Regions from separate parts of the Rhizobium sp. UBA1881 genome, predicted to be linked through region 1. Evidence: riboswitches for the same ligand, from Rfam matches in the RefSeq annotation. Region 1 holds a riboswitch; the other holds the start of a gene.

Region 1 (7,725 bases):
AGCTGCACATGACGGAGCGCCTTCGCGCCGCCGTATCCGGCAGCCGTTTCATCGCGGCAGATGGTGGCATGCGGCACGCGCTGGCGCTCGATGTCAGGCCGGAGCTCTGGGTCGGCGATTTCGATTCCACGCCGGATGATTTGACGGCCGCTTTCTCGGCTATCCCGAGAAAGCCCTACCCCGCCGCCAAGGCCGCCACCGATGGCGAGATCGCCGTGTCGGAAGCGATCGCGCGCGGCGCAAAGCGACTGATCCTCGTGGGCGCCCTCTCAGGCGACCGCTCCGACCACGCGCTGCAGCACCTGCTCTACGCCGTCAGCCTCGCCGAGACCGGCCTCGACGTGCTGCTGACCTCGGGCACGGAGGAAGCCGTGCCGCTGATTGCCGGCAGCATTACGGTCGATCTGCCGAAGAACAGCCTGTTTTCCGTGCCCGCCTTCAGCGAGCTCAACGGCCTCTTCATCGAAAACGCTCGCTATCCGCTCAGCGATTTCCATTTGCCCTTCGGCTCGTCGCGCACCATTTCCAATGTCGCGGAAGGCCCCGTGCGCTTCTCGCTTGAAAGCGGCCGCGCCATCGTGCTCGCCCGCCCTTACGATCTTTCCGGAGTCTGATTTTTGGCGCCCCCTATCCTTAAACTCGACGATATCTTCCTGAGCTTCGGCGGCGCGCCGCTTCTGGCGGGCGCTGCCCTGCAGGTGGAGCCCGGCGACAAGATCTGCCTTGTCGGCCGCAACGGTTCCGGCAAGTCGACACTCCTGAAGATCGCCGCCGGAATGGTCGAGGCGCAGTCCGGCGAGGTGTTCCGCCATCCGTCGTCCACCGTGCGCTATCTCGAACAGGCGCCCGATTTCGCCGGCTACAGCACGGTGCAAGCCTACGCGGAAGCGGGGCTTGGACCGGGCGACGACCCCTACCGCGTCACCTACCTTCTCTCGCATCTCGGCCTCACCGGCGAGGAAGACCCGAAGAACCTCTCGGGCGGCGAAGCGCGCCGCGCGGCCCTTGCCCGCGTTCTGGCGCCCGAGCCCGATATCCTGCTGCTCGACGAGCCGACCAACCACCTCGACCTACCCACCATCGAGTGGCTGGAAGGCGAGCTGCAGAAGACCCGCAGCGCGCTGGTGTTGATCTCGCACGACAGGCGTTTCCTCGAAAAGGTCTCGACCGCCACCGTCTGGCTCGACCGCGGCACCTCGCGCCGCCTCGACCGTGGCTTCGCCCATTTCGAAGCCTGGCGCGACCAGGTGCTCGAAGCCGAGGAGATGGAACAGCACAAGCTCGGCAAGGCGATCGAGCGCGAAGAGCACTGGCTGCGCTACGGCGTCACCGCGCGCCGCAAGCGCAACATGCGCCGCCTCGGCGAGCTGCAGACGATGCGCGCCAGCTATCGCGGCCACAAGGGTCCGCAGGGCACCGTTCAGGCCACCGTTTCCGACGCGCAGGAATCCGGCAAGCTCGTCATCGAGGCCGACAAGATTACCAAGACCTATGGCGAACGTCCGATCGTCACGCCGTTTTCGATCCGCGTTCATCGCGGCGATTGCATCGGCCTCGTCGGCCCGAACGGCGCTGGCAAGACGACGCTGCTGAAGATGCTGACCGGCCAGCTCGCGCCCGACACCGGCATCATCAAGCTCGGCACCAATCTGGAGATCGCCACGCTCGACCAGAAGCGCGAAGACCTCAACCCCGAGGACACGCTGGCGCATTATCTCACCGACGGGCGCGGCGAGAACCTGCTTGTGAACGGCGAACAACGCCACGTCACCGGCTACATGAAGGAATTCCTGTTCCAGCCGGAACAAGCCCGCACGCCGATCAAGAACCTCTCGGGCGGCGAGCGCGCCCGCCTGATGCTCGCCCGCATGCTGGCGCGGCCATCCAACTTGCTGATCCTCGACGAGCCGACCAACGACCTCGACATCGAGACGCTGGATCTCTTGCAGGAAGTCGTCGCCGGCTTCCCGGGCACCGTCATCCTCGTCAGCCACGACCGTGACTTCCTCGACCGCACCGTGACCTCGACGATCGCACCCGCCGTACCGGATGCGCCCGATGGCCGCTGGATCGAATATGCCGGCGGCTATTCCGACATGCTGGCGCAGCGCAAGGGTGCCGCCGACGAGCGCAAGAAGGCGGAGAAAGCCGAAAAGGCGAAAGCGCAGGACGCGGCCCCTGCCGCCGAAGCGCCGAAGGGCAAGGGAAAGCTCTCCTTCAAGCAGAAGTTCGCGCTCGAAAACCTGCCCAAGGAGATGGCCAAGGCCGAAGCCGAGATCGCCAAGCGCGAGGAAAAGATGGCCGACACCAACCTCTTCTCCAAGGACCCCACGACCTTCAACCGCCTGGCCGCCGAAATGGAGAAATTCCGCGACAGCCTGGTGAAGATGGAAGAAGAGTGGCTGGAACTCGAGATGCTCCGGGAAGAGCTGGAGGGCTGATCGCCCTCTACGCCGCCGAAAGCTGAGCCTCGATCGCCGCCTTGTCGACGATCGACCACACCTTCGCGATCTTGCCCTCGGCAAACCCGTAAAACACGTTCTCGGAGAACGAGATTCGCCTGCCGTTGACGGGCAGGCCGAGAAACATGCCTTGCGGGCTGATGTTGAAATTCAGCCGGCTGGCGACCGTGGTTTCATCGGCGATCAGAAGCTGGACGTCGAAATGGAGGTTGGGTATCGCGCGAAACCCGGCCTCACGCGCCTGCCGATAGCCGTCCAGCCCAACCATCTCTCCGTTATAGCGCACATCCTGCCCGACATATGTGCCGAGGTTTTCCCAATCCTGGGAATTCAGGCAGCCGATATACGCGCGATATAGGCCCGCAAGTCTCGTCTCCGGCATTCAACTTCTCCCACCCATTGGCATACCCTGCCAGATAGCTCCCGTCTCCCAGCCGGAAACCCTCACATTTCATTGATTGGCCAGTACCGAGACTTCGCGCCTAAGCTCCCGCAGGCTCCCGCCCCCGGAGCCATGAGGAGAAAACCCATGTCTCGCTATCTGATTACCAGCCATGTCGCGGCGCTTGCCGTCGGCATTCTTCTGAGCACGTCGCAGATCACATCGGCGGCCGATGCCGCGCGCGTGCGTGTACGCGGCGATATTGCGAGCCTTTCCGGCGACACGCTCGTCGTCAAGACCCGCGAGGGCGCCGACCAGACCATTGCGCTGAAGCCGGAATGGAAGGTCGGCGGCATCAAGAAGGCGTCGGTCGAGGACATCAAGCCCGGCGATTTCGTCGGCATCGCCTCGCTGCCCAAGCAGGACGGCGGCGACGGCGCCCTGGAGGTTCTGATCTTTCCCGCGGCCATGAAAGGCACCGGCGAAGGCAGCCGCCCCTGGGATTTGAAGCCCAACAGCAGCATGACCAACGCGACCGTCGCGAAGGCCGTAAAATCCGTCGATGGCCACACCGTGACGCTGACCTATCAGGGCAAGGAAAAGACCATCTCGATATCGGACGCCACACCGATCGTGACCTTCACCGCCGCGCAGAAGTCGGACCTGACACCGGGCGCGCACGTCATCGTCATGGGCGAAAAGGCAGCCGACGGAACGGTCTCCGCAGCACAGGTGACGGTCGGCACCAACGGCATCGTTCCACCGATGTGATCCTGATCGAAGCGATCAGAGCGCCGGCGCCGGCGTGTTCGGCGCCTTGTCCGCCACCCTGCTCTCATCGGGCTTGGCGGCAAGCGCTTCGAGATGCAGCACGCGCGGATGGAAGGCCTCGATATAGGCGTCGGAGCGGCCGATATAGATCATCGTCGCATCCGGCATCGCCTCGAGCACCTTCATCATCGTCGATTGCCATTCGGGCTCCATGCCCTCTAGCACTTCGTCGAAGACCATCCATTGCGGCCGGACCAGCAAGAGCCGCGCGAAACCGATAGCCCGCTGTTCATCGGCATCGAGCAGCTTGTCCCAGCGTGCGCGCGTATCCAGACGGGCAACGAGATTATGCAGCCCCGCTTTTTCGAGCGCCGCCACCACATCGTCGTTCTTGTAGGTGTCGGCGGCCGCAGGAAACGCCAGCGCTTCGCGCAAAGTACCACCCGGAATATAGGCCGATTGAGGCACGAACAGCATGTCGTCGGTGGGCGGCAGGCCGATCTTGCCGCTGCCGCAGGGCCAGAGTTCCGACATCGCCAGGAACAGCAGCTTGCGATTGACGTTGTGGTCGCCGTTGATCATCACCTTCTCGCCGGCCTTGATGGTGACGCTGCCCTCATGCAGGCGGAAGCCGCCGCACTGGTCGACCTCCTCGTCCATCTTCGTGGCGATGGTCACATCCTCGAGCGTCAGCGTACCCGGCGCGCTGCGTTCATAGGCGATCGTTTCCTTGAGATCGACATCGTCGCCCATGGTGGTCAGAGCCTGGCGGAAATCGGTGACGCGCATCAAGGTTGCGCGCCATTCGGCGATCGGGCCGAAGTTGGACACGTACCAGCGCAGCGCCGTATTGACCTGGTTGAAGGCGCCGACCGACATCATCAACTGACCGAAGGTGAGGCCGCCGGAGAAATAGGCGGGTGCGGCCACGATGATCGGAATGACGACGACGAGCCAGCCGTAGCCGGCCGACACCCAGGTCAGGTTGACGTTTGCCATCGCCAGCTTCTTGATGACGGCGAGAACTGCGCTGATATCGGTGTTAATCCGCCCCCGCTCGTTTTCTTCACCACGCGCAGCCGTGATCGCCGGAATGTTCTCGTTGGCATGCATCAGCGCGAAACGCAGCTCGGCTTCCTTGGAGAAACGGTCGGCATTGAGCTTGACGAGCTTGCGTCCCACGAGCTGGCTGAGCACCGAGGCGGAAGCCGCGTAAAAGATCGCCGCCCAGACCATATAGCCCGGAATGGAAAAGGCGTACTCGCCGAAGCGGAAGACGAAGCCGCTCGAGAGTTCCCAGAGAACGCCGATGAAGCTCACCAGCAGGATCGTCGACTGCACCAGGCCGATGACGAGCCCCGTGGTGCTTTCGGCCAGATTGCGCGCATCCTCATGCAGGCGCTGGTCCGGATTGACGCCGATCAGCCCGCTGGAGGCGAGCCTGAGCGCCCGCTTGCGCTGCAGCCACTGGTCGACGAGATCGCGCGTCAGCCCCTCGCGCATGTAAAGCGCCGTCATCTGGTTCAGCCAGGCCTGCACTACGTTGAGCAAAAGCAGCATGCCGGCGATCAGCGCGAAGATCTTCAGCTGGTGGAAGAACCCCGGCAGATCGCGGCGTGAGATGGCGTCGTAGAATGGCGCGTTCCACTGGTTGAGGATAACAGTGGCATAGGCTGTCGCCAGAATGATCCCGATCAGCGCCGTCGAGAGAATGAGCACCGGCGCCCGCACCCTGGAATGCCAGAATGCCGAAAACATCACCTTGAGGCGGAAGATCAGGCTGAGATCATACCCTACCCGGTCCTGCCCCTGGATGCTCGGTCTGCTTTTGACGTCCTCTGCCATCATGCTTCCTTACGCGTATGTAGCACCTGAATAGCACCGTGAGTCAGCCTGTCCAGCAACAGTTTCTAGCATCAGGTAATGCGCGAGTTACCTCGGCAAATAGGCGACGCCGCGTATCGGTCATTGATTCGCGGCCTGACTGGGTCTATTTAGAGCGCTCCGTGGTGATTTGGCCGGCCGGCTTGCAGCCACGTTAAAGAAGTTGCTAAAGGGCCGCGTGCGGACCGATAGCGATATTTTCGTTTTTTCATCGAGTGACCGCTATGCCGATCAAGATCCCCGATACCCTGCCCGCCTTTGAAACCCTGGTTCAGGAAGGTGTGCGCGTAATGACCGAGACGGCCGCGATCCGTCAGGACATTCGCCCCCTGCAGATCGGGCTTCTGAACCTCATGCCGAACAAGATCAAGACCGAGATCCAGATGGCGCGCCTCATCGGCGCCTCGCCGCTGCAGGTCGAGCTGTCGCTTGTTCGCGTCGGGAACCACAAGGCGAAGAACACCTCGGAAGATCATCTCTTCTCCTTCTACCAGACCTGGGAGGAGATCAAACACCGGAAGTTCGACGGCTTCATCATCACAGGCGCGCCGATCGAAACGCTTCCATACGAAGACGTTACTTATTGGGATGAAATGCAGCAGATTTTCGACTGGACGCGCACCAACGTGCACTCCGCGATGAATGTCTGCTGGGGCGCGATGGCCGCGATCTACCATTTCCACGATATTCCCAAGCACGCGCTGACGGAAAAGGCCTTCGGCGTCTACCGCCACAAGAACCTCAAGCCGTCGTCGGTCTATCTGAACGGTTTCTCCGACAATTTCGAGGTTCCGGTCTCGCGCTGGACGGAAGTGCGCCGCGCCGATATCGAAAAATCCGACACGCTGGAAATCCTGATGGAATCGAGCGAGATGGGAGTCTGCCTCGTTCACGAGAAGAAAGGCAATCGGCTCTATATCTTCAACCACGTCGAATATGATTCGACATCGCTTGGTGACGAGTATTTCCGCGACGTGAATGCCGGCGTTCCGATCAAGATGCCGCACAATTATTTTCCGCATAACGACCCGTCGATCCCGCCGCAGAACCGCTGGCGCAGCCACGCTCACCTGCTGTTCGGCAACTGGATCAACGAAATCTATCAGACGACGCCTTACAATCTGGAAGATATTGGCGAGGACGGCTGAGACCTTTTCGCCTTGCTTGATACGCCGCCGGGCCTGACCGGCGGCGTTTGTTTTTTATATCGCGGCGGTTGCGATTTCATTCAATTGAGAGCAGGTTCTGGCCCGAAATTGCGGACGCGAACCGGGGAGGAAACAGAATGGCGGATGGATTGAAGCGGGACGTTTTTGGAACGACGAAGACGGGCGAGACCGTCCATCGCGTCGAAATCTCAGGCGGCGGGCTCACCGCCAAGGTGATCACCTGGGGCGCCGTCATTCAGGACCTCAGGCTCGAAGGCCATGACGCGCCGCTCACCCTCGGCTTCGATGATTTCGACAGCTATCCCGCCCATTCCGCCTATTTCGGCGCGACGCCCGGCCGCAATGCCAACCGCATCGGCGGCGGCAAGTTCACGATCGACGGCAAGAATTATCAGCTCGACCTCAACGAAAACGGCGTCAGCCACCTGCATGGCGGCTTCGAGAACATCGCGCTACGCAACTGGACGATCGTCGAGCACGACAGCGACCGCGTCGTCCTGAAGATCGTCGATGCCGATGGTCGCGGCGGCTATCCCGGCAATTGCACCATCCTCGTCACCTACCGCGTGCATGGCGATGGCGAACTCTCGGTGGTTTACGAGACGACCAGCGACCAGCCGACCATCGCCAATGTCTGCCAGCACGCCTATTTCAATCTCGACGGCCGCGACGATACGCTTGGCCACGACATCATGATCGCGGCCGACAGCTATCTTCCGACTGACGAGCGCCAGATCCCGACCGGCGAGATCCGCCCAGTGCAAGGCACGGTGTTCGATTTCCGCGAAATGGCCTCGCTGAAGCGCTTCGAGGGCGACACCCAGGCGCTCTACGACCACAATTTCTGCCTCTCGTCCGAACGTGTCGCCAAGCGCTCCGTGGTTCTGGCGCGCAGCCTTTATTCCGGCGTGTCGATGGAAGTGCGCACGACCGAGCCCGGCGTCCAGTTCTACGCCGCCTTCAAGCTCGATGTGCCGGTGCCTGGTATCGGCGGCCGCAAATACGGCCCCTTCGCCGGCTTCTGCCTGGAAACGCAGATCTGGCCCGACGCCATCAA
Region 2 (8,062 bases), on a different contig from region 1:
TGCCCGGCGTATCCGGCATCGAGCTCTGCCGTCGCCTGCGCATGCGCCCGGAGACGGAGCGCCTGCCGATCATCATGCTGACCGCCCGTGGCGAGGAAAGCGAACGTGTTCGCGGCCTGTCGACCGGCGCCGACGACTATGTCGTCAAGCCGTTCTCGACACCTGAGCTCGTTGCCCGCGTCAAGGCGATGCTGCGCCGCGCCAAGCCGGAAGTGCTGTCCTCGCTGCTGAAGTGCGGCGATATCGAACTCGATCGCGAAACCCACCGCGTTCACCGCAAGAGCCGCGAAGTCCGCCTCGGACCGACCGAATTCCGCCTACTGGAATTCTTGATGTCGTCGCCGGGCCGCGTCTTCTCCCGCTCGCAGCTGCTCGATGGCGTCTGGGGCCATGACATCTATGTCGACGAGCGCACCGTCGACGTTCACGTCGGCCGCCTGCGCAAGGCGCTCAACTTCTCGAACATGCAGGATGTCATCCGCACCGTTCGCGGCGCTGGTTATTCGATGGAAGCGTAAGACGCTTCCATTTCATCCGGTCCAACGAAAAACGGGCCCCGCGAGGGCCCGTTTTCTTGTGTTCCTTATCCGGCTTTCCGGGTCATGCGACCCGGTTGGCGGCCTTGCGGCGCTCGTTGACCGGCTGGTAGGCCATGCGCTGGTGATAGGTGCAGTACGGCGAGTTGTCAGGGGACTCGCAGCCGCAGAAGTGGAAGTCATCCGTCAGCGGATCGCCGACCGGCCACTTGCACGTACGCTCGGTCAGTTCCGTGAGGCCTAGGCGGCGCGAGATCGGAACGACAACGTTGGAAGCCGGACGGTAACGGACTTCCTCGATCGCATCGATGTCCATCTCTTCCTTGAGAGCCACTGCGCCCTGCGGGCGGGCAACGGCGCGGCTTGGCGAGATGCGTGCGGAATTGAAGCTGTTGGCGGGGCGCGGGGTCGAAACCGCCGGGCGCTTCGGTGCCCGCGTCGCCGTGGTCGTGCCGCCGGCCTTGGCGCGGCCAGGCAGGTTCAGGCGGTGGACCTTGCCGATGACGGCGTTGCGGCTTACACCGCCAAGTTGTGCCGCAATCTGGCTGGCGCTCAGGCCTTCGGCCCAAAGCTTCTTCAGTCTCTCAACGCGCTCGTCTGTCCAGTTCATGCCCTGTCTCCGCCTTATTGCGTTGGTGTAGGCAGAATCCTTCACCCATGGCGCGGACGTGTCCGGACCAAGAAACGCTTGCTCGATTTTGGTGACTAGTTCCGCCGCATGCAGTCTAGTAATTGAGTTTTAACCTAGAGTGAGGGCGACTCCGTGACAAGAGTCGGTTGAATCGCGGCGAATCGATTTCTCGGTTTTCCCCAACTTGCTGGGTGGTAGAGTCATTTCTGCAACATTAGCTGTTGATAGCTCGCCGGCGCCCCGATGCTTGCTTGACGCATGCGACAAAAGCTCAGTTTTGTTGACATCGCACTGCGAAAAGACAATAGTGCCCCTCGCCGCCGAAAGGCGGCATTTTTCATTTCCGGGCACCCGCTTTTTAGCCGGAGTCCGGGCCATTGTTGAGCGAATGACAGGAGATCGCGCCATGGCTGAAGCCGCGCCGCTTTATGATACCTACTCTCGTGCCCCGCTGCGGTTCGAGCGAGGAGAGGGCGTGTGGCTGATCACCGAAACTGGTGAGCGATATCTCGATTTCGGCGCGGGCGTTGCCGTGACCTCCGTCGGCCATAGCCACCCGCACGTCGTCGGCGCGCTGAAGGATCAGGCCGAGAAGGTCTGGCACCTTTCCAACATTTACGAGATCCCCGGCCAGGAGCGCTTCGCCAAGCGGCTGACGGATGCAACCTTCGCGGATAAGGTGTTCTTCACCAATTCCGGCGCCGAGGCTCTGGAGTGCGCGATCAAGACCGCGCGCCGCTACCAGTATTCGAAGGGCCATCCCGAGCGCTTCCACATCATCACCTTCGAAGGCGCCTTCCACGGCCGCACGCTGGCAACGATCGCCGCCGGCGGCCAGGAAAAGTATCTCGAAGGCTTCGGCCCCAAGACGCCCGGTTTCGACCAGGTGCCCTTCGGCGATATCGAAGCCGTCCGTGCCGCCATCACCGATGCCACGGCCGGTATCCTGATCGAGCCGGTACAGGGCGAGGGCGGTATCCGCCCGGCAACCACGGAATTCATGAAGGCGCTGCGCCAGCTCTGCGACGAACACGGCCTGCTTCTGATCCTCGACGAGGTTCAGTCCGGCGTTGGCCGCACCGGCAAGCTCTTCGCGCATGAATGGTCCGGCGTCACGCCCGACATCATGGCGGTCGCCAAGGGCATCGGCGGTGGTTTCCCGCTCGGCGCCTGCCTTGCAACAGCTGAAGCAGCCTCCGGCATGAAGGCCGGCACCCATGGCTCGACCTATGGCGGCAACCCGCTCGCCATGGCCGTCGGCAATGCCGTGCTCGATGTCCTCCTCGAGGAAGGCTTCCTGCGCCACGTCAATGACGTCGCGCTCGTCTTCCGTCAGGGCCTCGCATCGCTGAAGGATCGTTTCCCCGATGTGATCGAGGACATCCGCGGCGAAGGCCTTATGCTCGGCGTCAAGGCGGCCGTTCCGTCGACTGAGCTCCTGCAGGCCATCCGCGCTGCCAACCTGCTGGCCATTCCGGCCGGCGACAACGTCATCCGTTTGCTTCCTCCGCTCGTCGTCACCGCTGACGAAGCCCGCGAAGGCCTCGCGCGTCTCGAACGCGCCGCCGAGAGCGTGCGCGCCAAGGCAAAGAAGACGGCTTGAATGGATGGATGCCCGGCCGGATGGCGGGCGTAACAGGTTAAGGACAGATGGCTTCCCCAAAACACTTTCTCGATCTCTCCGCGGTAACCTCCTCCGACCTCAGGGTCATCATGGATGACGCCAAGACCCGCAAGCAGGCCTTCAAGGCCGGCCAGGGCGACAAGCCGCTGGCAGGCAAGATGCTGGCGATGATCTTCGAAAAGCCCTCGACCCGCACGCGCGTCTCCTTCGACGTCGGCATGCGCCAGCTCGGCGGCGAAACGCTGTTCCTCTCGGGCACCGAAATGCAGCTCGGCCGCGCAGAGACGATTGGCGACACTGCCAAGGTCCTGTCGCGCTATGTCGACGCGATCATGATCCGCACCACCGACCATGCGCGCATGCTGGAGCTCGCCGAACACGCGACCGTCCCCGTCATCAACGCGCTGACGGATGATACCCATCCCTGCCAGATCATGGCCGATATCATGACCTTCGAAGAGCATCGCGGCCCCATCAAGGGCAAGACGATCGCCTGGATGGGCGATGGTAACAACGTGCTGCATTCGCTGGTCGAAGGCGCTGCCCGTTTCGGCTATCGCATGAACATGGCGGTACCCCTTGGTTCCGAGCCGAAGGATCACTATCTGAACTGGGCCCGCAATGAGGGTGCCGAGATCATGCTGAGCCATGATGCAGACCGTGCGGTCGCCGGCGCCGATTGCGTGGTGACCGATACCTGGGTCTCCATGAATCAGGAACATCGGGCCCGGGGTCACAACGTCTTCCAGCCTTATCAGGTCAATTCGGCTTTGATGGCACAGGCCGACAAGGATGCATTGTTCATGCATTGCCTGCCGGCCCATCGTGGTGAGGAAGTTACCGACGAAGTGATCGACGGCCCGCAATCCGTGGTCTTCGATGAAGCGGAAAACCGTCTTCATGCGCAGAAGTCGATTCTTGCTTGGTGCCTGGGCGCGATCTGAACCATACTGGAGGCCACATCGGGCCGGACAGGCCCGTGGCCGCGCTGGCGGATGGACGGGCTCGTCCGCTGCCCTCAGACTAGGAGAAGACCATGGCAGAAGCTGCAGCCACTCTCGGCGAATTCGATTTCGCCGGTGATGATCATGTCGTTCCGTTTCAGGTGGAAGGCCTGGATGTGCGCGGTCGCGCCGTCCAGCTCGGCCCGATGCTGGATGCGATCCTCGATCGCCACAACTATCCCGCGCCCGTCGCCCGCCTGCTGGCCGAAGTCATCGCGCTGACGGTGCTGCTTGGCACGTCGCTGAAGTTCGAAGGCAAGTTCACCGTGCAGACGAAGAGCGACGGCCCGGTCGATCTGCTTGTCGCCGACTTCTCGACGCCCGAGAACGTGCGCGCCTACGCCCGCTTTGACCAGACGCTTCTGGACGAGGCGGTTGCCGCCGGTCGCGCCGAACCCGAGCAGTTGCTCGGCAAGGGCATGTTGGCGTTCACCATCGACCAGGGCAAGTTCAGCCAGCCTTACCAGGGCATCGTCGCGCTCGACGGTGCTACGCTGGAAGACATTGCCGGCACCTACTTCCGCCAGTCGGAACAGATCCCGACGCGCGTGCGCCTCGCCGCCGCCGAACTGTTCGACCGCGACGAAGCCGGCAAGCCGCGTCATCGCTGGCGGGCAGGGGGCCTCGTTGCCCAGTTTCTGCCGGAAGCGCCCGAGCGCATGCGCCAGGCCGACCTGCATGGTGGCGATGGCGACGAAGGTACCGTCCAGCATGCGGAAGACGATGCATGGGCCGAAGCGCGTTCGCTGGTGGAGACCATCGACGCCGACGAGCTGACCGATCCGCAGGTCGGTGTCGAACGCCTGCTGTTCCGGCTGTTCCATGAGCGCGGCGTGCGCGTCTACGAGCCGCGCGAAGTGTTCGACCGCTGCTCCTGCTCGCGCGAGAAGATCAAGGGCGTGCTCAAGGGCTTCTCCGCCGAGGAGATCGAAGCGAGTCAGGAAGAGGGCAAGATCGCGGTCACCTGCGAATTCTGCTCGACGACCTATCGTTTCGAGGCCGAAGAGCTTGCGCAGGCGGCTGAGTAACCCGAAGCATGTCGTGCAAAAGTGTGCAGCGGTTTTGCGGCACCGACATGCGACAAAAAAAGGTTAGTTCAGCACTCTGAGCAGGCCGGGTGAATCAAGAGAGAAGGCGGGGATTTCCACCTGGAAGACCTCGCCTTTATCGGTTTCCATCTGGTAATGGCCGAACATCAGGCCCGATGGCGTATCGAGCGGGCAGCCCGATGAATATTCGTAGGTATCACCGGGGCTAAGCGTCGGCTGTTCGCCGACAACGCCCGCGCCGCTCACTTCGTCGACGACGCCGTTCTGGTCGGTAATGTTCCAATAGCGGTTGACGAGGCGTACCGTAAGGTCCGAATTGTTGCTGATGACGATGCGGTAGCCCCACACATAGCGGTCGTCGTCCGGGTCGGATTGCTCCTCCAGGTAAAAGGGCTCGACCACCACTTCAATATCTCGTGTCAGGGCGCGGTACATGCCTACACCATAATAAGAATACCTTACTGGTATCTTATAAGAGGTGCGGCAGGTCAATAAACCAGGCCGGAATCCGCAATCAATTGGCTGTAAGCGCGAAAAATTCGCGCGTTAAGACTAATGCAGCTCCCGCTCAGCGCGAGTAAATTGCAGAAATGCCCGTTTAAATGCCGGCCGGATCACATCGACCCGGCCGGCTATTCTTGATCAGGCCTTGATCTTGGAGAGCGCCTGCGCGAAATCCTCGATCAGGTCGTCGGTATCCTCGATACCAGCCGACAGGCGCACGGTGCCGGGCGAAATGCCGAGTTCGGCGCGGGCCTCGTCCGTCAGGTTCTTGTGCGTGGTCGTCGCCGGATGCGTGATCAGGCTCTTCGCATCGCCGAGATTGTTGGAGATCTTAACGATCTCGAGCGCGTTCTGCAGCGCGAACGCCGCTTCCTTGCCGCCCTTGAGTTCGATCGCCACCAGCGTCGAGCCACCCTTCATCTGCTTGGCGACGATATCGGCCTGCGGATGGTCCTTGCGGCCGGGATAGATCACCTTGGCGACCTGCTTCTGCTCGGCCAGGAAGTCGGCGATCTTGCCGGCGTTCTCGGTCTGCTGCTTGACGCGCAGCGGCAGCGTCTCGAGACCCTTCAGCAGCGTCCACGCCGTGAACGGCGACATGGCCGGGCCGGTGTGGCGATAATAGTCTTGCAGATGCTCGTTGACCCACTCCGTATCCGAGAGGATCACGCCGCCGAGGCTGCGGCCCTGGCCGTCGATATGCTTGGTTGCGGAATAGACGACGATATGGGCGCCGAGTTCCAGCGGCTTCTGGAAGATCGGCGTCGCGAAGACGTTGTCGACCACGACCTTGGCGCCGATCTGGTTGGCGAGCTTGGCAACGCCGGCGATATCGACCACTTCGAGCGTCGGGTTGGTCGGGCTTTCCAGGAAGAACACCTTGGTGTTCGGGCGGATCGCCTTTTCCCAGTTCTCAAGATAGCGGCCGTCGACCAGCGTGCACTCGATGCCGTACTTCGGCGCCAGCGTCTCGACAACCCAGCGGCAGGAGCCGAAGAGCGCGCGGGCGGCCACGATATGATCGCCGGCCTTCACCTGGCAGAGGATGGCGGCTGCGACGGCTGCCATGCCCGATGCGGTGGCGCGGGCTTCTTCCGCACCTTCCATCGCGCACATGCGCTTTTCGAACATGTCGTTGGTCGGGCTGCCGTAGCGGGCGTAAATATAGCCCTCGGTCTCTCCCTTGAAGCGCGCCTCGGCGGCTTCCGCTGTATCGTAGACAAACCCTTGCGTGAGGTAGATCGCCTCGGAGGTCTCGCTATACTGCGAGCGCAGCGTTCCGCCGTGGACCAGTTGGGTTGCCGGGCGCCAAGTCTTGCTCATGAATCACCACTTTCGAACACAAAAAAACCGGCCGCAAATGCAGACCGGTTTCAACCCGGTCTATTTAGCCACTTGTTTAACGTGGCTGCAAGCCGACCGGCCAAATCACCACGGGATAAAGCTGCAATACTGCTGTTGCGCGCTTGCGTCAATTCCTCGATTTTGGTTTTGTCTGCGGCAAATTATGGATGGGGCATGATGGCTCGCGAAACAGGAATATTGGCAGACCGCGCGATTGCCGCGTTGTTCGAGACGGGGCGCCTCGTCGCGGAGCGCGAGCTCGACAGCGACCAGATCCAGCCGGCGAGCCTTGATCTGCGTCTCGGTGCCAAGGCCTTCCGCGTCCGCGCCAGCTTCATGCCGGGTCCGAACAGCCTCGTCTCCGACAAGCTCGACCGATTGAGCCTGCATGTCGTCGACCTCTCGGAAGGCGCGGTGCTCGAAACCGGCTGCGTCTACATCGTCCCGCTCATGGAGCGCCTCGATCTTCCGGCCGACATGTCGGCCTCGGCCAACCCGAAAAGCTCGACCGGCCGCCTCGATATCTTCACCCGCGTCATCACCGATTACGCGCAGGAATTCGACAAGATCCCGGCCGGCTATTCCGGCCCGCTCTATCTCGAAATCTCGCCGCGCACCTTCCCGATCGTCGTGCGTCGCGGCTCGCGCCTGTCGCAAATCCGCTTCCGCATCGGCCAGTCGCTGCTCGGCGAGCCGGAACTGCTGGCGCTGCACGATGCCGAGACGCTGGTCGCCAGCGCCAGGCCCAACGTCTCGGGTGGCGGCATCGCACTGTCGATCGATCTCGCCGGCGACAAGGACGGCCTGATCGGCTATCGCGGCAAGCACCACACGGCGGTCGTCGACGTCGACAAGAAGGCCCAGCACGATATCTTCGATTTCTGGGAGCCGATCTACAGCCGCGGTCGCAACGAACTGATCCTCGATCCCGATGAGTTCTACATCCTCGTCTCGCGCGAAGCGGTCCACGTGCCCCCGCATTACGCCGCCGAGATGACGCCCTTCGACCCGCTGGTCGGCGAATTCCGCGTCCACTACGCCGGCTTCTTCGACCCCGGCTTCGGCCACGCCCCCGCCGGCGGCCGCGGCAGCCGCGCCGTCCTTGAAGTGCGCAGCCACGAGGTCCCCTTCATCCTCGAAGACGGCCAGATCGTCGGCCGCCTGGTCTACGAGCACATGCAGGAACACCCCGAAAGCCTCTACGGCACCGGCCTCGGCTCCAACTACCAGGCTCAAGGCCTCAAGCTCTCCAAGCACTTCCGGATATGAACAGCCTCACGCTGAAGTCGCCAACGCCGCTTGACACCGACCGCCATCTGTTGGAAATCTGCGCGTAACGCGGGTGTAGCTCAATGGTAGAGCAGCAGCTT

The links. A riboswitch is a leader RNA that binds a small molecule or an ion and turns the genes downstream of it on or off. The one in region 1 is predicted to bind S-adenosylmethionine.
Region 2: it holds a riboswitch for S-adenosylmethionine, as region 1 does, so the genes downstream of both, B3605_RS18250 (O-succinylhomoserine sulfhydrylase) here and metA (homoserine O-acetyltransferase MetA) in region 1, are expected to answer to the same signal.

What each region holds. Positions count from the first base shown of each region.
Region 1 covers NZ_DDHH01000194.1:39,939-47,663, forward strand. The annotation lists gene B3605_RS24160 (thiamine diphosphokinase) at 1-614, shown strand, start outside; gene B3605_RS24165 (ABC-F family ATP-binding cassette domain-containing protein) at 618-2,441, shown strand; gene B3605_RS24170 (ester cyclase) at 2,449-2,844, opposite strand; gene B3605_RS24175 (DUF5666 domain-containing protein) at 2,977-3,615, shown strand; gene B3605_RS24180 (ABC transporter ATP-binding protein/permease) at 3,631-5,460, opposite strand; SAM riboswitch at 5,612-5,689, shown strand; gene metA (homoserine O-acetyltransferase MetA) at 5,724-6,647, shown strand; gene B3605_RS24190 (aldose epimerase family protein) at 6,785-7,725, shown strand, end outside.
Region 2 covers NZ_DDHH01000152.1:13,264-21,325, reverse strand. The annotation lists gene phoB (phosphate regulon transcriptional regulator PhoB) at 1-518, shown strand, start outside; gene B3605_RS18275 (GcrA family cell cycle regulator) at 601-1,146, opposite strand; gene B3605_RS18270 (aspartate aminotransferase family protein) at 1,574-2,770, shown strand; gene argF (ornithine carbamoyltransferase) at 2,818-3,735, shown strand; gene B3605_RS18260 (Hsp33 family molecular chaperone) at 3,828-4,823, shown strand; gene apaG (Co2+/Mg2+ efflux protein ApaG) at 4,887-5,279, opposite strand; gene B3605_RS18250 (O-succinylhomoserine sulfhydrylase) at 5,487-6,671, opposite strand; SAM riboswitch at 6,715-6,793, opposite strand; gene B3605_RS18245 (2'-deoxycytidine 5'-triphosphate deaminase) at 6,867-7,961, shown strand; tRNA gene B3605_RS18240 (tRNA-Gly) at 8,031-8,062, shown strand, end outside.